Regions from separate parts of the Massilia violaceinigra genome, predicted to be linked through region 1. Evidence: predicted binding sites of a transcription regulator. Region 1 holds the regulator's gene; each other region holds the start of a gene.
The links. The regulator FNR, encoded in region 1, switches genes on or off when oxygen is low (the NO sensors DNR and NnrR bind a similar motif). The targets are predictions, from matches to a motif close to TTGATNNNNATCAA.
Positions count from the first base shown of each region.

Region 2: a site for FNR is predicted at 3,343-3,356, ahead of CR152_RS11915 (KamA family radical SAM protein). Genes of this name have one in related genera too.
Region 3: a site for FNR is predicted at 2,274-2,287, ahead of CR152_RS19890 (oleate hydratase). Genes of this name have one in related genera too.
Region 4: a site for FNR is predicted at 1,897-1,910, ahead of CR152_RS23410 (XrtA system polysaccharide chain length determinant). Genes of this name have one in related genera too.

Region 1 covers NZ_CP024608.1:6,177,283-6,182,321, reverse strand. The annotation lists gene ccoG (cytochrome c oxidase accessory protein CcoG) at 1-1,082, shown strand, start outside; gene CR152_RS26550 (FixH family protein) at 1,102-1,635, shown strand; gene CR152_RS26545 (hypothetical protein) at 1,650-1,883, shown strand; gene CR152_RS26540 (hypothetical protein) at 1,930-2,532, opposite strand; gene fnr (fumarate/nitrate reduction transcriptional regulator Fnr) at 2,723-3,490, opposite strand; gene CR152_RS33295 (cation transporting ATPase C-terminal domain-containing protein) at 3,618-3,887, opposite strand; gene rhlE1 (RNA helicase RhlE1) at 4,021-5,039, opposite strand, start outside.
Region 2 covers NZ_CP024608.1:2,606,310-2,611,348, reverse strand. The annotation lists gene CR152_RS11925 (PQQ-dependent sugar dehydrogenase) at 1-505, opposite strand, end outside; gene CR152_RS11920 (MFS transporter) at 578-1,864, opposite strand; gene CR152_RS11915 (KamA family radical SAM protein) at 1,879-3,279, opposite strand; gene CR152_RS11910 (cache domain-containing protein) at 3,521-3,976, shown strand; gene CR152_RS11905 (methyl-accepting chemotaxis protein) at 4,035-5,039, shown strand, end outside.
Region 3 covers NZ_CP024608.1:4,511,965-4,517,003, forward strand. The annotation lists gene CR152_RS19885 (hypothetical protein) at 1-577, shown strand, start outside; gene CR152_RS19890 (oleate hydratase) at 561-2,132, opposite strand; gene CR152_RS19895 (PQQ-dependent sugar dehydrogenase) at 2,391-3,644, shown strand; gene CR152_RS19900 (putative bifunctional diguanylate cyclase/phosphodiesterase) at 3,598-5,039, opposite strand, start outside.
Region 4 covers NZ_CP024608.1:5,418,597-5,423,635, reverse strand. The annotation lists gene CR152_RS23420 (N-acyl amino acid synthase FeeM domain-containing protein) at 1-419, opposite strand, end outside; gene CR152_RS23415 (EDSAP-1 family PEP-CTERM protein) at 726-1,667, shown strand; gene CR152_RS23410 (XrtA system polysaccharide chain length determinant) at 2,023-3,552, shown strand; gene CR152_RS23405 (XrtA-associated tyrosine autokinase) at 3,569-4,345, shown strand; gene CR152_RS23400 (TIGR03088 family PEP-CTERM/XrtA system glycosyltransferase) at 4,466-5,039, shown strand, end outside.

The DNA.
Region 1 (5,039 bases):
TCTACACCGAGATCTTCATGTGGATCGAGCGCAAAATCGAAGGCGCGCGCAGCGCCCGCATCCGCCTCGACCGCCAGCCCTGGACCGCCGACAAGCTGGCACGCAAAACCGCCAAGCATCTGGCCTGGGGTGTGGTGGCGCTGTTTACGGGCTTTAGTTTCGTGGCGTACTTTGCCCCGGTGCGTTCGCTCCTGTCGAATATCGGCGCCTTTGCGCTGGGACCGTGGGAATGGTTCTGGATCGGCTTCTACGCGTTCGCCACCTACGGCAACGCCGGCTGGCTGCGCGAGCAGGTGTGCAAATATATGTGTCCGTACGCGCGCTTCCAGAGCGCCATGTTCGACAAGGACACCCTGATCGTCACCTACGACCAGGAACGGGGCGAACCGCGCGGCGCGCTCAATCCCAAGGCCACGCCGCAGGACGCGAAAAAGAAGGGCGATTGCATCGACTGCAATATGTGCGTGCAGGTGTGCCCGACCGGGATCGACATCCGCAAGGGCTTGCAGTACGAATGCATCGGCTGCGCCGCATGCGTGGACGCCTGCAACGGCGTGATGGACAAGATCGACCTGTCGCGCGGGCTGATTCGCTACTCGACCGACAACGCAATGGACAACAAGTGGTCGGCCAGGCGCATCGGCCAGCGCATCTTGCGCACCCGGGTGCTGATCTACACCGCGCTGCTGGTGCTGATCGTGGCCGGTTTCGGCACCGCGCTGGCGCTGCGCACGCCGCTCAAGCTCGATGTGATCCGTGACCGCGGCTCGATGGGGCGCGAAGTGGGCGACGGCATGATCGAAAACGTGTACCGCCTGCAGATCATGAATACCGCCGAAACCGGGCATACCTTCCGCATCAAGGTGTCGGGCATCGATTCGGTGCGCCTGGCCACGACCGACCAGGCCGTGCTCGATGGCGCCAGCACGCGCGCGGTGCCGGTGCGGGTGCAGGTCGAACGCAGCGCGGCGGCGCGCGGCGCGGCGGCGCCCGGATCGAACCACATCGAGTTCGAACTGACGGCGGTGGACGACCCGTCGCTCAGCGTGCGTGAAAAAGCCGTGTTCATCGTGCCAAAATAAAGCAAACAAGGAGACCCGCATGCAAACCGCCTCACCTCTGATTCCCTCCATCGGCCCGTGGTACAAGCACCGCTGGCCATGGCTCCTGATGCTCGGCCCCGCCATCGTGGTGGTGGCCGGCGTGAACCTTGGTTTCGTCGCCTACCGCGGCCAGGATGCGATGGTGGTCGACGACTACTACACGAAGGGCAAGGCGATCAACCAGGACTTGCGGCGCGACCGCGTGGCCAGCGCCATGCGCCTGGGGTTCGACGCGCGCTATGATCCGGCCACGGAAAGGCTGGCCGGTACCCTGACCAGCGGCGGACAGGCCTTGAGCGCGCCGTTCAGCATCCACCTGGCGCACGCCACCCAGCCGCAGAAGGACCGCAAGCTGGACGTGATTCCGGATGCGGCTGGGCGTTTTTCGGTGGCGTTGCCGCTGCTGGAACGGGCGCGCTGGCAGGTGGTGGTTGAAGGCGGTAAGCGTGACTGGCGTCTGGCTGCGGCCTGGCACTGGCCGCGCGAGCAGGCGCTGGCGATCAAGGCCGACGCTGCGGACCTTGCTCACTGACCGGGGGAGTGCAGATGCGACTTGCGATGAAAGTGTTGTGGCCCGCCTTCCTGGCGGCGATGCTGGCCGAAGGCTGCTTTTTTGCGCTGTTCGATCCGCGCGAGGCGCTGCATGTGGGCGACATCACGCTCTCGCCGATGGCGGCGTACACCATCGGCTTTTTCTTCTTCTGGACTTTTTGCGCGCTGGCCAGCATGCTGACCTACTATCTGGTCGTGGTGCCGGACGATCCGCATCCGCCGTTTTAGCCTGGATATTTTGTGCGCCGTGCCAAGGAGCGCGAGAGAGTTCGGGTCAAGTGGATGCCGCGCCATCGTCAAACACCGCCTGCAGGCTGGGCGCGTTGAGGCTGCGCTCGAACCACTGTTCAAGCTCTGCCTGAGTGGCCTGACCGATGCGTTGCGTTGCCGGCCCCGGCAATTCGCCGAACCGCTTGCGCAACAGGCTGCCCAGCGCCCCGCGTAGGGCAATGACTTGTCCTTCCGCCTTACCTTCCGCACACCCGTTTTGAAAGCCGATCTCCTCGATCTGCTCGGCGCACGTTGCAAGTTTGCCTCCCATGTCGGCATCCTCCTCCGCGCTATCAACCATAAACAATTCCGAATTGCCGGTTCCGCGTGCCAGCAAACCGTTTACCCATACCTGAATCGAGCGCCGCAGGCTGGCCTGGGGTGATTCCTTGAACCACGTCGTCAGCGCCGGCAAGACGTCTGTTGAGACCTCGGGCAAGAGTGAAAGTTCAAGCCGGAACAGCAGCGCCAGCACCCGCTCGAAGGCCGACAGGGCGACTTCATCGAGCAGCTTGAAGGAAGTGAAATCCGTGACCAGTTCGCGCACCCGTTCCGGGTGGGCGAACAGCGAGCGGTATCCGAGGTCGTGAGGGCGGGCATCGCGCATTGTGGCGAGCGCCCATGCCCCGCCTTTGCGCTGCCTCACGCGTGCGCGGCGGCGTACAGGCCGGAAGGATAAGGCAGGTAGCAGGATGTGGCGCGCGGGGAAGAGGAAAGCCCGTAATTATGTCCTGATAATTACCTGTGAACATTATTATCGCCTGTTGGAAAACTGATTCCCGCAGGCTTGTTGCGACTTACGCCATCGGGCTGCACTGCTCGGTGCCGGCGGCCAGCGCCTTGAGCATGGCCGGGTCGAGCAGGGTCATTTCGCGCTTGTCGACGCCGATCCAGCCCTGTTTCTTGAAGCGCGACAGCAGGCGGCTGATGCTTTCGATGGTCAGGCCGAGGTAGTTGCCGATATCTTCGCGCGACATGCGCAGCTGGAAACTGGTGGCCGAGTAGCCGCGCGCCGCGTAGCGTGCCGACAGGTTGACCAGGAACACCGCAAAGCGCTGCTCGGCCCGCATATTTCCCAGCAACAGCATCACATTTTGCTCGCGCGTGATTTCCTGGCTCATGATGCGGTGGAAATGGCGCAGCAGGGTGGGCACCTCGCCGAACAGTTCTTCCAGGCGTTCGAATGGAATCTCGCACACTTCGCTGTCTTCGAGCGCGACCGCGTCGCAATGGTGGCGGTCGCCGCTGATGGCGTCCATGCCCAGCAGTTCGCCGGCCATCTGGAAACCCGTGATCTGCTGCTCGCCGCCCGCATTGACCTGGTAGGTCTTGAAGTGGCCGAAGCGGATGGCGTACAGGTTGCGGAACGGCTCGTCCATCTGGTACAGGCGCTCGTCGCGCAAGACGCGGCGACGCTTGCCGATGATGTTGTCGAGTCGGGTGATATCGTCGTTTTCGAGTCCCATCGGCAGGCACAGCTGGTGCATGCTGCATCCCGCGCAGCTGGCCTTGAGCGCGGCGACGTTCAAAATGGCTGCGGGAACGAATGGAAGAGGCTGGGGCATAGGGGTCTGACGGTTTGTGGCTTGAGCCGTATGATACCCCAGTGGAACCATGGCAGGCAGGCTAATAGCGGCGCAGCTGCGGCATTTTCCCCAGTACAGATGCCCGAATGGCCATGGTGGCGTTGCATTATCTGCGCAGGCGTTGTGCAAGTCCCAACAGCGCCGACCAAAGAACAAGGGAAAGACCAATAGCGCCCGCCGATACCAGTTGTGCGGCACTTAATGGCGTGAAATGAAACACGGCCGCCAGCCCGGGCACGCAGATCACGACCAGCAGCGCGGCGAGGGCGTTCGCGGCGATCATCCACCGCACCCGGTTGGGCCGGCGCCGCCGATGAGGGGCGCGTCGGGGCGGCGAGGCGGCAGCAGGAACATGGGTTGGCGCGCGGCGTTCCATGCCCGTTGGAGAAGGCCAGGGCGGCAGGCGGCCGGCAGCGCGTTGGGGCCGTCCGCGGCGAGGCGGATCGTTCAAGATATCAATGACTTACCAGCAAGGCTTGATGTGGCACGAGCGTGCCGGGATCGGCTACTTAGCGCGGGCGGAAACGCACGTCGACGGTCGAGACCTCGCCCGTGATCTTGGCTTTCTTCGGCTTCTTGGGCTTTTTCAGCACCTCGCCGGCGGTGTTGGTCACCGGCACCCGGTGTTCGGGCGAGAAACCAGGCTCCTCGATCCGCTCCAGGGTCTGTTTGGTGAGGATTTCGATGGCGGCAAGCAACTGCACTTCGTCCGCGCACACCAGCGACACCGCCTCGCCCGAGGCGCCCGCGCGGCCGGTGCGGCCGGTGCGGTGAATATAATCCTCGGCCACGATCGGCAGGTCGAAATTGACCACCTGCGGCAAGTCGTCGATGTCCAGTCCGCGCGCGGCCACGTCGGTGGCCACCAGGATCTTCGCTTCGCCCGCCTTGAAACGGTCGAGCGCGCGCAATCTGGCCGGCTGCGGCTTGTCGCCATGGATCGAATCGGCCGCGATGCCCTGCGCCTGCAGGGTCTCGACCAGCTGGTCCACGCCCTTGCGCGTCTTGACGAACACCAGCACCTGGCCCCAGCGGTGCTTTTTCAGCAGATACAGGAACAGTTCCGGCTTGCGCTTCTTGTCGACCGGCACCACCCACTGGCGGATGCGCTTGACGGTGCTGTTGCGCGGACTGACCTCGATGCTCAGCGGGTCGATCAGCAGCTTGCCGGCCAGCGCGCGGATCTCGTCCGAAAAGGTGGCCGAAAACAGCAGGGTCTGGCGTTTTTTCGGGAGCGCGGCGAACACGGCGTCGAGCTCGCGCGAAAAGCCCAGGTCCAGCATGCGGTCCGCTTCATCGAGCACCAGCGTTTCGAGCTGGTCGAACTTGACCGCGTTCTGGCGGTACAGGTCGAGCAGGCGGCCGGGCGTGGCCACCAGCACATCGAGGCCCTTGCGCAGCTTCATCATCTGCGGATTGATGCTGACGCCGCCGTAGGCGACGTGGGTCCGCAGCGGCAAGCCGGCCCCGTAGGCACGGAAACTTTCGTGCACCTGTTCGGCCAGCTCGCGGGTGGGCACCAGCACCA
Region 2 (5,039 bases), 3.6 Mb from region 1:
TGTACAGCACATCGCCCACCAGCGCCATGCCGAACGGTGAATTGAGGCCCTTCAAAAATTCGCTGCGCATTTCGGCCACGCCGTCGCCATCGGCGTCGCGCAGCAGGGTGATGCGGTTGGCGCTGGGCACGCCGGCGCCGGCCTTGGCCATGACCTTCTTCATCACGAAACCCTTGATGCCCTTGCCATCTTCGGGCTTGGGCGGCGCATTGGTCTCGGCCACCAGCACGTCGCCATTGGGCAGCACGTACAGCCAGCGCGGATGGTCCAGGCCGCTGACCATGGCCTTGACGGCAAAGCCGGGCGCGGCGCGCGGCGTGGTGCCGGCGGGCCAGCCCTTGGCGGGCGCGATATTGACAGTCGGGATGAGGGTCTTGTTCGGCGGCGGAATGGTCGGCGCCGGGCCGACGCCATCGCTGGCCGGCAGGATGGCCTTTTCGCCGCAGGCCGCAAGGCCCAGCAGCATGCAGCCTGCGAGCAGGCGAACGGACGGATGGGCGCGCATGGAAAATCTCCTTGGATTGGACGGGAACTGGTCCCCGGGATTCTAGACGAATCATCCAAGCCGGCTCGCCCGTTACGCCACCGCGCCCTCCGCCTGTGCCTGCACGGCTGCCGGGGCCGGCGCGCGCCCGCGCCGCCGCACGTACAGCACCAGCCCCGGCAACTGCAGCAACACCAGAATGCCGAACGCGGCCTGGTAGGCGCTGACCGGATACTGGTGCAGCACATTGGCTTGCCACAAGCCCAGCACCTGGCCAAAGCCGGCCTGCACCAGGAAGGCGCCGATGAAAATCAGCAAGTTGAGGCAGGTAGCGGCGCGCCCGGTCAGGCTGGCGGGCATGCTCTGGGCCACGATCGCATACTCGATGCCGGTAATGGTGCCGATCAGGGTAAACAGCACCGAGAGCGTCTGGAAGCTCGGTTTGAAATTGAGCACGATGCCGATCTGCACCAGCAGGAACAAGCCGATGCCGATGGCCGCCACGTCGAGCGGTTTGACGCCGCGCCGCCCGGCCCACTCGGTCAGCATGCCGACCGCGATGGCGCCGAAAATGACGGCGGCCATGCTCAGGTACAGCAGGTAAGCCACGGCGGCGTCGGAAAAATGCGCCACGTCGGACAGCCAGCGCCCTATCCACAAGCCCTGCAGGCCGAAAAACACGGCATGCGGAACGAGCATGAGCGAAATGGTCTTGCGAAACGCCGGATCGCGGTAGACATCGAGGATCGAATGCAAGGTCGGCGCCGGCATCTTGGGCGCGGCGGCAGCGGCGCGCGGCGTCACCAGCCAGATCAGCAAGCCAACGCAGGCGGCCAGCGCGCCGAGCAGGATGAACAGGCCGCGCCAGTCGGTGAACTGCAGCGCCAGGCGCACCGGCAGGGTGGCCGAGGCCGCGCCCAGCCCGCCTACCGCGATCAGGTAGCCGTGCACCGACGGCAAGCGCTCCGGTGCGATCCAGCTGGAAATCGACTTGACGGCCGACATGAAGCAGCCGCCCAGCCCGAAGCCGATGACGGCGCGCGCCACCACCAGTTCCGCGAAGCTGTTGCCATGCGCGAACATGACGGCGCCGCTGCCGGCCAGCAGCATCAGCACCAGTTGCACCTTGCGCGGTCCGTAGCGGTCGAGCGCGATGCCGACCGGCAGCTGCACCAGCGCGAAGGAAAAGAAAAAGGCACTGGTGAGCAGCCCCAGTTGCCCGGAGGTGAGCGAGAGCGATTGCACCAGGTTGGGCGCCAGCACGGCGTTGACGGTACGCAGCAGCGAGGACAGGTAATGTCCCAGCGCAAACGGCAGGAACACGGAGAAAAAAATGGCCAGACCGGACAGTGCCTTGTGCTGCTGCGCGCCTCCCATCATGCTTCTCCCCGGCCTCAGGCGGCGTCGGTCTGTTTGCTGCAGCCGCCCGCGCCGGCCCGCTGCGCCGTCGAGATCGGAATGACCTTGCCGGCCGGCGCATGCACGGCGCCATCGTCCTCGCTTTCAAAGAAGAACTTGCTCTTGCCGAAGGCCGGCACCAGGTGGTCCATCCAGGTGGCCTTTTCGTCGAACTTGGCGAAGAAGGGCTTGCGCACCCAATCCGGATTGCGTGCCTGCAAAAATTGCAGGGCGAACAGTTTTTCGCCATTGATGGTGACCACGCCATCGATCACGACCTTGCCTGGGAAGGCGCTCATGGAGGGCCCGCGCACCGTGCGCGACAGGCCGGACACCATCTGGTAGGCCGACTGGAAGATTTCGTGGGCGCGTGCCAGCGGCAGGGAAAAATACTCGCTGGGGCCGGTGTCGCGTTCGACGAACATGTAGTAGGGAATCGCGCCCAGGCGCACGCCGGTGGTCCACAGTTCGGCCCAGCTGGCGGGGTCTTCGTTGATGTGGCGGATCAGCGGGCCTTGCATGCGCAGGGTGGCGCCCGTCGAGACGATGCGCTTGACCGCCTTTTGCGCCATTTCGTTGCGCAGTTCGACGGCGTGGCTGTAGTGGCCCATGATGGCCAGGTTCTTGCCGGAGGCAACCACTTTCTCGAACAGGCGCATCAGGTCGTCGGCATCGCGGTCGGTGACGAAACGCTGCGGCCAGTACGCCACCGCCTTGGTGCCGATGCGAATGTTCTGGATGTGCGCCAGCTCGGGCACCAGCAGCGATTCGAGGAAGCCGGCCAGCGAACGGGTATTCATGATCATCGGGTCGCCCCCCGTGATGAGCACGTCGGTCACATCCGGATGGGTGGCCAGATAGGCCACCAGCTCGGTCGTTTCGCGCGCATCGAACTTCATGTCGTCCATGCCGACGAATTGCGGCCAGCGGAAGCAGAAGGTGCAGTAGGCGTGGCAGGTCTGGCCGGCGCTGGGGAAGAACAGTACCGTTTCCTTGTACTTGTGCTGCAGGCCGCGCAGGGGAGCGTCGTTTACGCGCGGCACGTTGTGGGTCATCTGGCCGGCCGGATGGGGATTCATGCGCATGCGGATCGTGTGCACCAGCTGGTTGATGGCCGTTTCATCCTTCTTGTACAGCACCAGCTCGCGCAGCCGGGCGTATTCCTGGGGCTGCAGCATGTCGCGGTGCGGAAACACCAGGCGGTAGATCGGATCGTCCGGAATATTGCTCCAGTCGATCAGCTGGTCCATCACATATTCATTGGTGCGAAACGGCAGCACCCGCGAGACCACTTCCACCGCTTCCTGCAGCTCGGGCGACATGAATTGCCACTGACGCGCATTGGCGATCGACTGGCGGGTGTAGGGCTTGAATTTGGGGGACGAAAGATCGGTCACGACGGGCTCCTGAACAGGGTGGGAAGGCAGAAAATCATCATATGCTTGCCACTGGGAATCAAATTGCCCTGCATCAATATGACGAAGCAACGTTGTTCTTGTGCCCGCACAAGCGGCCTGGAGTGTGGCGTGCGCGCATCCTTCGCCTCGGCCTTGACATTGCGCAACCGGCGCCGGGAGCGGGGGCGTAGATTACGCAATGCACCCAAGCAACAACCCTCCATTCCTGAAAGGATTTGCCATGAAATTGCTGCTGACCGCCACCGCCCTGTGCTTCACCTTTGCCGCCGACGCCGCCTGCGCCGCCGAACCCACCGAGAAAGACGCGATTGCCATGGTCGAGCGCGGCGTTGCGCTGATCAAATCCAAGGGCAAGGAAGAAATGGTCAAGCGCATCAACGCCAAGGACAAGGATTTCGTCCAGGGCGAGCTGTACATCGACATGCGCGACCTGCAGACCGGCATCGTGCTGGCCCACCCGATCAACCCATCGATCGTGGGCAAGGACCTGACCGATGTGCCCGATGCGAGCGGCAAGAAATATCGCCGTGAAATCATCAACCTGGGCCAGTCGAAGGGCAAGGGCTGGGTCGACTACCAGTACAAGAACCCCACCAACGGCAAGATCGAGCCGAAAACCACCTACATCCAGCGGGTTGACGATGTGGTGCTGGAAGCGGGCATTTACAAGAATTGATGCAATTGCAAAGCGGGCGGCATCTGCCGTCCGCGCAACGTACTGTCGGGAGTAAGGCATGCTGAACAAACTGCGTATTGGGCCCAAGCTGCTGCTGGCCCCCGCTCTGGTGCTGATTTTGCTGATGCTGGTGGCTGCGGGCGCCTGGTACGGCATGGTGCGCCAGAATGCTTCACTGGAAAAAATGGTGCTGGTGCACGCCACGCGCCAGAAAGCCGCGGCCGACGTCGCCGGCGACGCCAAGCATGCGCACGCCAATATCTATCAATTGCTGGCCTGGATCAACGGCAGCTTCGCCCAGTCGCGCGTGGATGCGCTGACCGCCGACATCGGCAAGAAGCACCGCGCCATCGCCGACCAGCTGACGGCGCTGGGCCAGATGGCCGACCCATCCGAGAAAAAGCTGATCGAAGCGGCCGGCGTCACGCTGGCGGCTTACCGCAAGGGTGTGCTGGAAACCATCGAAATGGCGCAGATGGACCAGTCGATCGCCACCAATTCGATGCAAAAGGCCGAAAAGGAATTCGTCACGCTCAGCGCCAGCCTGGGCCAGCTGGCGTCCCTGGAAAAGACCCGGGCCGAGCACGCCTACGCCGAGGCGCGCGAAGAATTCCGCTCGCTGGTGGGGGCGATGGCGGCGCTGGTGCTGCTCTCGATCGGCCTGTCGCTGCTGGCCACGATGCTGGTGCGGCGCGGCATGCTGGCCGACATCCGCGCCATTGCCGGGGTGGTGGGCGACCTGGCCGAGGGGCGCCTGACGGTGGGTACGCCAAACCGCGGCCGCGATGAAATCGCCGACACCTCGCGCGCGCTGGACCACACCATCGCCAACCTGAACCAGACCTTGCGCACCGTGCTGACCTCGGTGCACTCGATCGACACAGCCTCGAAGGAAATTGCCACCGGCAACCTGGACCTGTCGAGCCGCACCGAAATGCAGGCCGGCTCGCTGGAACAGACCGCCAGCGCGATGGAAACGCTGACCCTGGCGGTGAAGGAAAACGCCAGCAATGCGCGCCGCGCCAACGACTTGGCGTCCAGCGCCGCCACCCTGGCCGCGAGC
Region 3 (5,039 bases), 1.7 Mb from region 1:
CACTGTGCTCGCCATCGCGCTCATCGCCGTGCTGGTTTGGGGCCCGATAGCAGTGTATTGTTCCTGGAGCATTTACTTTACCCAGCCATCCATCTGGCTTGGTCTTGCAGCGGCCGGCATGGGCATTGTACTGGTCGCGCGGCCGATGATGCGCACGGTGCGACGCGATATCGAGATGGGTACGCACGCCAGCCGGCTGCGTGGAACGCGCTTCTCGTGGGTCAGTTACCTGGCAATGCTCGGCATCACCGGCCTGATGTTTTACGGATGGATGACCTGCGCGCTCTGGATTCTTGCGATGTTGATGTCGCCGCCGCTGGTGGAGCGGGAATTCAGGGTCGGCACGACCAATGAATGCACAGGCAGCAAATGCAACAGTTGCCGATACCGGGCGGCGACCTTGTTACGCTTCGAATCGACGGATACGGATATATGCGTCGACGAGGTGAAGCCCGCCCTGCGCCAGGGCGAACGGATGATCGTGCGCGGTTATTTTCACCCGCTGGTGATTCAAATCGACTCCGTGCGGCGTGCTCCGGCCGCGCCGCCTGCTCCCATGCCTACTTCAAGGCCTTGAACAAGGCTTCGAACTGCGTGCTCAGTGCGTGATCGTGCTGTTTGATCGGCGGCACTTCGCGTTTGATATCGAGCAGTTCATACACCGCCATCTGCGCGGCCCGTACCGAATACTCCACCGTGAACACCACATCATCGGCAATCTCGACAAACTGGCTGATGAACGCCAGGTTTTTCGATTCCTTCGGCACCGGCAGCGGACGGTCGCTGTGCAAACGCGGCATGAACATGCTGGTGATGTAAGGCATGCGGCAAGGGATGCAATTGGCCGTTTCCACCGCATCGAGATCGAAGCGCAAATGGCCGCACAGCTCGCGCAGGATTTCTTCGCCGGTGCAGTCCGACATCGGCTTGGCGACAAAATTGCCGATCCGGTCCGGTGACAGCGCATAACCCCAGAATACCTTCACGCCGGCCGGCTGGTTGGCAAAGTGCGGCTGGTGCGCCAGCACGATGGACATGAACCAGTTCGAATCCTTGAACGTGACCAGCCCGCCGGTGCCGGCTTCATTGCCACTGAACTGCTGCATCTTGTCGAAGAAGGCAGAATCCTGCTGGGTCACGGTGAACGATTCCCAGTACGATTCCGAAATGCTGCTGTTGAACGCCGCCGGATTGCCGAAACCCGGCTGCGCGGCCGCCAGCTTTTCCCACAAGGTCCAGCCATGGCTGTCGGTCTTGTCGAGTTTTTCCGGGGCGCTGGTCATGCTGCCCAGGCTCGACGCGTCGGTCATCGAACCGTTCTGGAAGAACACCAGGTCGCCCGCAGCCACGTCCACATGCTCGCTGTTGCCGCTTCGGATGCAGTCAAAACCGGTGACGACGAACTTGCCATCCACGCTGGCGTGGCCGATGTCGGTCACCTTGCAGTCGAGGATGAACCGCACGCCTTGCTGTTGCAGCCACTCCTGCAGCGGGCGCACCAGCGAATCGTACTGGTTGTAGACCGTGCGGCGCACGCCGGCGAGCGTTTCGATGCGCGAAAACTCCAGCATGAAGCGGTGCAAATAGCGCTTGAATTCAACCGCGCTGTGCCACGGCTGGAAAGCAAACGTGGTGGCCCACATATACCAGAACTCGGTCTCGAAAAAGGAAGGATCGAGCCAGTCGCTGATGGTGTCGGCGCCCAGCGTCTCTTCGTCGGCCAGGCTCAGCTTGAGCAACTGCGCGCGGTCGTGCATCGAAAAGCCCATCGACGTTACCGGCACCTTGGCGCGGCGCTTGTCGACCAGGCGCGCTTGCGAGTGGGACTTGTGCAGCTCGTTGAAATCGACGGTTTCATCGAACACGCTCTTGTTTTCGTCCGCCAGCGAGGGAATCGACTTGAACAGATCCCAGGTGCACTCGTAGTTGTCGAACGTGAGCATGCGTCCACCGCGCAGCGAATAGCCCTGATCGGGCGTTCCCGCGCCGTCCAGACTGCCGCCGAGCAGAGGAGCGGCTTCGTAAATGCGGATGTTTTCACCGGGGACATTGCCGTCGCGGATCATAAAAGCGGCTGCCGACAGCGAGCCGATACCGCCGCCGAGCAGATAGGCGCGTAAATTGTTGTTCATGTGGGGATCGTCCAAAAAGGTGCATCGGTGTCCGGTGCTAGCCGGACAGGCAAAGTCCGGACGACATTGGCATCTGCCATTTGTTGCGACGCAGCATGCGTCCGGAGGCATGCAGAATCGCATACAGTGAACGCAAAAAAATTGACGCACATCAAAATTGACCGATCAATCATAGAGTGATCGCTCAGACATTGCCGCTGGAAATGCTGCGTGCATTCAATACTCTATAATTCCCGCACCTTCTTCATTGGATGCCGCATGACGCCTTTCGACTCCCGCAATCTTCTTCGCCCGGCGCTGGCCGCCGCTTTTTCCCTGATGGCCGGTGGCGCCGCCGCGGCCGATAAATGCGGCGGCGCACCGCGCCTGGCTGTCACGACGCCGCCGGGCTTTTGCGCGGGCATCATCGCCGGCGGCTTCAAGTTCGCGCGCGGCGTGCAGCCGCTGGACAATGGCGACGTGCTGGTGGTTGACCTGGGCGGCTGGCAGCCCAACCAGGGCAGCATCTGGACCTTGCGGCCGAGCGCGGCCGGGTATCAGAAAACATTGCTGATGAAGAAAATCGACCGTCCGAACGGCATCGTGCTGGGGCCGGACGGGCTGGTGTATGTGGGCGCCATCAAGCGCGTGTTCCGCTTCGATCCGCGCGATCCGGACGGCACCACCAAGGACATTATCGGCGGCAAGTCCGGCGTAGCGGCGCTGCCCGGCATTGGCCGCCACCCGCTGACCGCCTTGCGCTTCGACGCCAAGGGCGACCTGATCGTCAACGTCGGCTCCGGCAGCGACCATTGCGAAGGCAAGGGCGGCAGGGCGCCGGACCCGGCCAAACCATGCGCCGAGGCCAGCGGGCCGAATGCCCTGGGCGTGCTGCGCAAATATCAGATGCAATGGCCGGCCGGCACCGTCAAGAGCTGGGAAGTGCACGCTACGGGATTGCGCAATTCCATGGCGCTGGCGGTCCACCCGGTCACGCATGCGGTGTGGCAGGGCGAAAATTCGCGCGATGCGATCCAGGCGGCCATGAAGGGATTAAAGAACGATAACGATCTGCCGCACGATGAGCTGAACCTGATCGAGGCCAAGGGCAACTACGGCTGGCCCTACTGCTACGACAACAATGTGGCCAGTCCGGAGTATCCGGCCGCCAAGTGCGCCAGCTACCGCGCCCCGGCGCGCCTGCTGCCGGCCCATTCCGCGCCGCTGGGCATGACCTTTTACACGGGCGACATGTTCCCGCCGCAATACAAAAATAGCCTGATCATGGGATTTCACGGCTACCGCGAGCACGGCCACCGCCTGGTGGCGTTCCTGCCCGATGCGCAGGGTGCGCCGCTGGGCAAGAAAATCGAACTGATCAGCGACTGGACCGCCAAGCCGAACCAGTCGGCCGGAGCGCCGGTCGACGTCAAGCAGGGCCGCGACGGCGAGATTTTCCTGGTCGAGGACCGCAGCGGACGGGTGGTCAGGTTGCAGTATGACGCGCCGGCGAAGGCGTCACAGGGCAAATAGGCTTCCAGGGTGCGCGCGGGGCGGGCTGTTCGGCTTGCTCGCGCGCGCACCAGGCGAACAGGTCTTCCGGCGCCAGCGGCCGGGCGAACAGGTAGCCTTGCCCCTCATCGCAACCCTGATCGCGCAGCAACTGCCGAACGTCATCGGTTTCGATACCTTCGGCCACCACGCGAAAACCCAGCTCGTGCGAGAGTGAAATCATGGTGTTCACCAGCGTGCGGTTGCGCTCGCCGCCAGCCATGTTGCGCACGAATGACTGGTCGATCTTGACCACGTGCGCCGGCATGCTCTGCAGGTAGGACAGGCTGCTGTAGCCGGTGCCGAAGTCGTCGATCGCCAGGCGCACGCCGGCTTGATCGAGCGCCGCCAGCGTGGCCAGCGCGGTGCCCTGGTTTTCCATGATGGCGCTTTCCGTCACTTCCAGCTCCAGCCAGCCCGGCGCCATGCGGTGCTGGTTCAGCAGCGCGGCGAGATTGCTGACGAAATCCTTTTCCAGCAGGTTGGCGGCCGACACGTTGACCGACATCTGCAATTGCAGGCCGGCGCCGTGCCAGGCGGCCAGCTGGCGCACGGCTTCGCGGATCACCCAGTTGGTGGCGGCGCGCACCATCGAGGTTTGCTCGACCACCGGTATGAATTCACCCGGCGGCACGTCGCCCAGCTCCGGATGGCGCCAGCGCAGCAGGGCTTCGGCGCCGACGCAGCGCCCCGTGCCGAGGTCGATGCGCGGCTGGTAGACCAGGCGCAGCTGGTGCGTATCGTCGAGCGCCGCATCGAAAGCGTTGAGCAGGGTGAAGCGGCGGCGGTAGGCGGCGTCCTGCTCGGAGGAGTAGGTGCCGATCAGCTGGCCGGTCTGGTGCGCGTCCTGCATGGCGTTCTGGGCAATGCGCAGCACGTCCAGGCAATCGGTGCGGCCCGGCAGGAAGGGCGCCATGCCGATCGCGGGGGTGGTCACGAAGCGCGAGGTGCACCACTCGCCGCGGCTGTCGAGCCAGTGCGCCAGGCGCGCCCGGTAAGTGCCGTCCTCGGCGCCATCGTCGATGCCGGGCGGAGCGATGGTGATGAACTGGGTCGCGGCCAGCTGGTACACCTTGTGCTCTTCGCCCATGAGCGCGCGGTAGGAGCGGATCGCCTCGTCCATCAGGTCGTCGAAGTAGGAGGCGCCCATCACGCGCGCGGCATTGTTGAGCTGTTCCTGGTTGGCCATGTTGACCAGCACCGCCACGCGCCGCTCGCCATGCGGGCGGTCCATTTGCAGGTCGGCGTAGTCTTCGATGAATTGTTTGCGGTTCGGCATGCCGCTGAGCGGGTCGACCCGGCCCAGGGTGTGCTGCAGCTCGATCTGGGCCATGACCATGGCCGCCAGGTCGGTCAGCGCATCGCGTTCGGTGCTGC
Region 4 (5,039 bases), 760 kb from region 1:
AATACGCGCTTGGTCACGCCCTTGTCGATTGCCAGGCGCGACGGCTCGCACAGGCGCCGTCCCTGGCTGCGCAGCAGGTCGAGCTTGTCGCGAAAATTGTCATCGGCCGGCAGCCGGAATTCGCTGTCCAGGCACAGGCTCATGGTGCCGACCAGCACCCCGCCCGTCTCCGCATACAGGGTGACCTTGTGCGGGTCGTGATGCAGGCTGGGCTCGAAGGCATAGCCGCGCCAGCCGTACATCTTGCGGATCAGCAGGCTTGCGGCTTCGCGCCGTCCCGCCGAGTTGGCCAGGCGGATATGAAATTCCTGCATCGCCTGGCCCGGATCGGGCTCGGTCGCCGTGGCGACGCCCCCGTCCGGCTCGCGTAAGCCCGCCGGCATCTCGAACGTTGCAATCGGTAGCTCGTCTTGAAACATGGCTCTCTTTCCTTCCACGTGATCGTGCGTGCCGCCTGCCGGCCCGCGCGCAAAGTTGTGTAGGTCAGACAGGGCCATCCGTACGGAAGTTCACGCTGTCCCGCGCGCCATTGTTCTGCAACAAACGCGCGACGTCGGGAATTTTTGCAGGCCCGCCCGGAACCGCCGTAACTGCCGAGCTCGGAATCGCAAGTCGTTGATTTGATGAGTGAAATCGAGCTGGCACGCTTGCTGCATACAGGGTAGGCACGGCGGCGCCGCAAGCTGTCGACGCTTCCCCACTTCATCCCCACCGGAGAGTTCACTATGAAACTAGTCCCGACATCACTGTTGAAAAACGCGGCGATTGCCGGCCTTTGCCTGGCCGCCATGAACGGTGCGCGCGCCGATGCATTTGCCCAGGCCGTCCTCGTTGTCGACAATTTCCGCCTGCTCCATTCCAGCGGTGCTGCCTTCAAGTCGACGGATTTCACTATGCTCGACGGCACCAATTCGGCCCATGCCACCGCCTCCCTCGACGGCGTGGTGTTGGCCGCAAAACCGCAAAACCGCGGCATCCTCAGCGGCACCTCACCCGACGTCGCCCATCAGTTTGTCGGACTGCCCAATCCGCCCCGCGCCGAAAACAACTTCACCGCCTTTTCCGGCCCCCCGCCAGTGCCCGGCACCTTCGGCTACGCCGACCAGAACATGACCGGCAGCGCCATGACCATCGGCACGAAAGAAGCCGGCGTGCGCGCCGAAACGCGCGCCGACGCTTCCCTGGCTACCGATGGCGAGGCCGCCGGCGACTCCGACGTGGGCACCTCGACCTCGTTCAACTTCACCCTCGGCGTGGGCGAAACCATGACCATCGCCTTCGACGGCACCCCTTTCACCCAGGCCTATGCCAGCACCGGCGCCGGCATGGAGACCAATGCCATCGCGCGCCTGTCGTGGAGCATGAACATCATGAACATGAGTACCGGCCAGGTCGTGTTCGCCTATCAGCCGGGCGAACTGAACAGCTTTGGGAATGTCAGCCGCACCGACAGCTTCCCCGGCATGTCGACCTATAACCCGGGCAAGATGAGCTTCTCGGCGGTCACGCCCTGGCTCAACAAGGTCGATACCTACCAGCTGACGATCAACCAGACCACCCTGGCCAATGCGCTGCAGGACACGGTGGCGGTGCCCGAACCGGGCAGCCTGGCGATTTTCGGCCTCGGCCTGCTGGGCATGTCGCTGCTGGCACGCCGCCGCAAGTAAGCCGGACACGATGCAAACAAGAAGAAGATGGCTTGGTGGTCCGAAGCCATCGCAGGGTCCGCAACCGCTGCTGCGCCGTCCGCGCCGGCCTGGGATGCGGGCGCCGGATGCCCGGCGGGGACCCTGATGCACGGCTCGTTGGCAGCCTGCATTTTTCCGGTCAGGAGCGCTCCTGGCCGGGCTGTTTTTTCTTGCACGAGGGTGGCGCGGACATCCGCTTTTGCCGCCGTTGACGCGAATCAACGCGGCCGTGATCAGCAGAATCTTACTGTTTCCTCAGACATATAATCGAACGCGTAGTGAAGCTGGCAGGTGCCCTTCCGATCGCTGCCCGACTTACGGAGACCCACACGATATGGAGGACTTCATCAGCCAGATGCTGCTGCATGCAAGGGGCATCTGGAAATATCGCTGGCTCGCCGTGGGCGTCATGTGGGTGGTGGCGGGCGCGGGCTGGGTGGTCGTACTGCGCCTGCCGAACGACTACCAGAGTTCGGCGCGCGTGTTCGTCGACACCCAAAGCATCCTCAAGCCGCTGATGGCGGGCATGACTAGCATCCCGAACGTGCAGCAGCAGGTCTCGATCATGAGCCGCACCCTGCTCAGCCGCCCGAACCTGGAGCGCGTGCTGCGCATGGTCGACCTCGACGTTGACGCCACCACGCCGCGCCAGCGCGAAAGCCAGGTCGAGGAGCTGGCCGCGCGCCTGAAAATCACCGGCACCAGCACCAACGATATCTATTCGATCACGTACGGCGGCGATAATCCCAAGCAGGTGCACGACGTGGTGCAATCGCTGCTGACCATCTTCCTCGAAGGCAGCTTCAAGGGCAAGAAGGGCGATTCGCAGCAAGCCATCCGGTTCATCGACGACCAGATCAAGAACTACGAGCAGCGCCTGGTAGCGGCCGAAAACACGGTCAAGGAATTCAAGCTGCGCAACAGCGCCCTGCTGCCGCGCCAGGGCGTCGATTACAGCGCCCAGCTGGCCATCGCCAGCGACGCGCTCAGTACCGCGCGCATCGACCTGCTCGAAGCCGAACAGGCGCGCCTGGCGATCCAGGCCCGCATCAATGGCGATCCGCAGCCGGCCGGCGCCGCCGCGCGTGCGCGCACCATCGTCAATCCCGACATCGATGCGCGCATGGCCGCGATCAACAAAAATCTCGACACCCTGCGCCTGCAGTACACCGACCTGCACCCCGACGTGATCGCCGCGCGCCGCCTGCTGGCCCAGCTCGAAGCGCGCAAGATCGAGGAAAGCAAGCTGGCCGAGCGCGACGGCGACCCCGGCCGTTTCTACAGCCCCATGCTGCAGCAGCTCAAGGTGGCCCTGACCGAAGCGGATGCCAAGGTGGCCGCCATGCGCGTGCGCGTGCACGAATACAGCGTGCGCCACGACCGCCTGCAGGAGCAGAGCAACGCCGTGCCCGAAGTCGAATCGCAGCTGGCCCAGCTCAACCGCGACTATGAAATCAACAAAGATAACTACGAAAAACTGATCGCGCGGCGCGAGTCGGCCAAGCTGTCGGGCGACCTGAGTTCCTCGACCGAAATGATGACCTTCCGCATCATCGATCCGCCCACCATGCCGGTCGCCCCGGTCGGTCCCAACCGCCGCCTGTTCTACAGCGGCGTGCTGGTCATCGCCCTGTGCGCCGGGCTGGGCGTGGCGTTCCTGATCAGCCAGGTCCGTCCGACCTTCGTCAGCCCGAGCGCGCTGCGCGAAATCACCGGGCTCAATGTGATCGGCACGGTCTCGATGAGCTGGACCGATACCGAACGGCGCAAGCTGCGGCGCGGCCAGTACCTGCTCGGGCTGGCCTTCGCTGGCCTGCTGAGCGTGTACGGCGCGGTCATGCTATCCGGATTTCTTACGGGTTAACCTCAGGGAGTACAACGTGGACAGTTCCCTCATTGCGGCCGCCGCGCCGGCCGACGGCCATCCTGCGGAGCCGGCGCGCGACGTCGACATCAACCTGGCGCGCCTGCACCAGATGGGCATGGTCACCCACGATGGCGGGCGCACCAGCGTGGCCGAGGATTTCCGCATCATCAAGCGGCCCTTGCTGCGCAACGCGCGCGCGGCGGTCTCCGGCGGCGTGCGGCACGGCAACCTGATCGTCGTCACCAGCGCCCTGCCCGGCGAAGGCAAGACCTACTGCGCGATCAACCTGGCGATGAGCATCGCCATGGAAAAAGACCACACGGTGCTGCTGATCGACGCCGACGTGGCGCGGCCCTCGGTGCTGCGGGTGCTGGGTCTGGCGCCCGGACTGGGCTTGATGGATATTTTGCTGGGAAACGACCTGAGCCTGTCGGAAGTGATCCTCAAGACCAATATCCCGACCTTGAGCCTGCTGCCGGCGGGCCGCAACAACAAGCACGCCACCGAACTGCTGGCCAGCCATGCGATGAGCAAGCTGCTCTCCGAAATCGCCAGCCGCTATCCGGACCGGATCGTCATCTTCGATTCGCCGCCCTTGCTGCTGACCACCGAGGCGGGGGTGCTGGCGTCGCAAATGGGCCAGGTGGTGATGGTGGTCGAGTCGGAAACCACCACCCAGCGCCAGGTCAAGGATGCGCTGGCCCGGCTCGACAATTGCGCCCGCGTCGACCTCATTTGCAACAAGGCACGCGCCTTCCCGGGCGAGCACTACCACGGCTATTACGACTAGCAGCCGGTGGCGCCAGCCGTTGCCGGCGCTGGCATCCGGACCAGGCCGGTACCGTGCGGCCTGGCAGCGCGCCCGTCCCGATTCTCCCCGTTCGCCCGATCAACTTTTGCGGAGTCGACCATGACAACTTTCCTCGAACCACCCCGTCTCGTGGTGCACCTGATCCACCAGCTCGACATCGGCGGCCTCGAAAACGGCTTGATCAATCTGATCAAGCACATGCCGCCGGACCGCTACCGGCACGCCATCGTCTGCCTCAAGGATTATTCGGAGTATCACGCCCACATCAAGACGCGCGGGGTCGAGATCATCAGCCTGAACAAGCGCGAAGGCAAGGACTGGGGCCATTACCTGCGCCTGTTCCGCGCCCTGCGCGCCCTGCAGCCGGACCTGATCCATACGCGCAACCTGTGCGGCATCGAAGGCCAGCTGGTGGCCGCCCTGGCCGGGGTCAAGCTGCGTGTGCACGGCGAGCATGGCCGCGACATGAGCGACCTGTACGGCAAGCGCCTCAAGTACAAGCTGCTGCGCCGCCTGCTGCGCCCGCTGATCGGCCACTTCATCGCCGTCAGCGCCGACCTCGAGCACTGGCTGATCGACAGTGTCGGCGCCGAGCCGCAAAAGGTTTCGCAGATCGCCAACGGGGTCGACAGCATCCAGTTCCACCCGCGCCTGGGCCCGCCGGCCGCGGTCG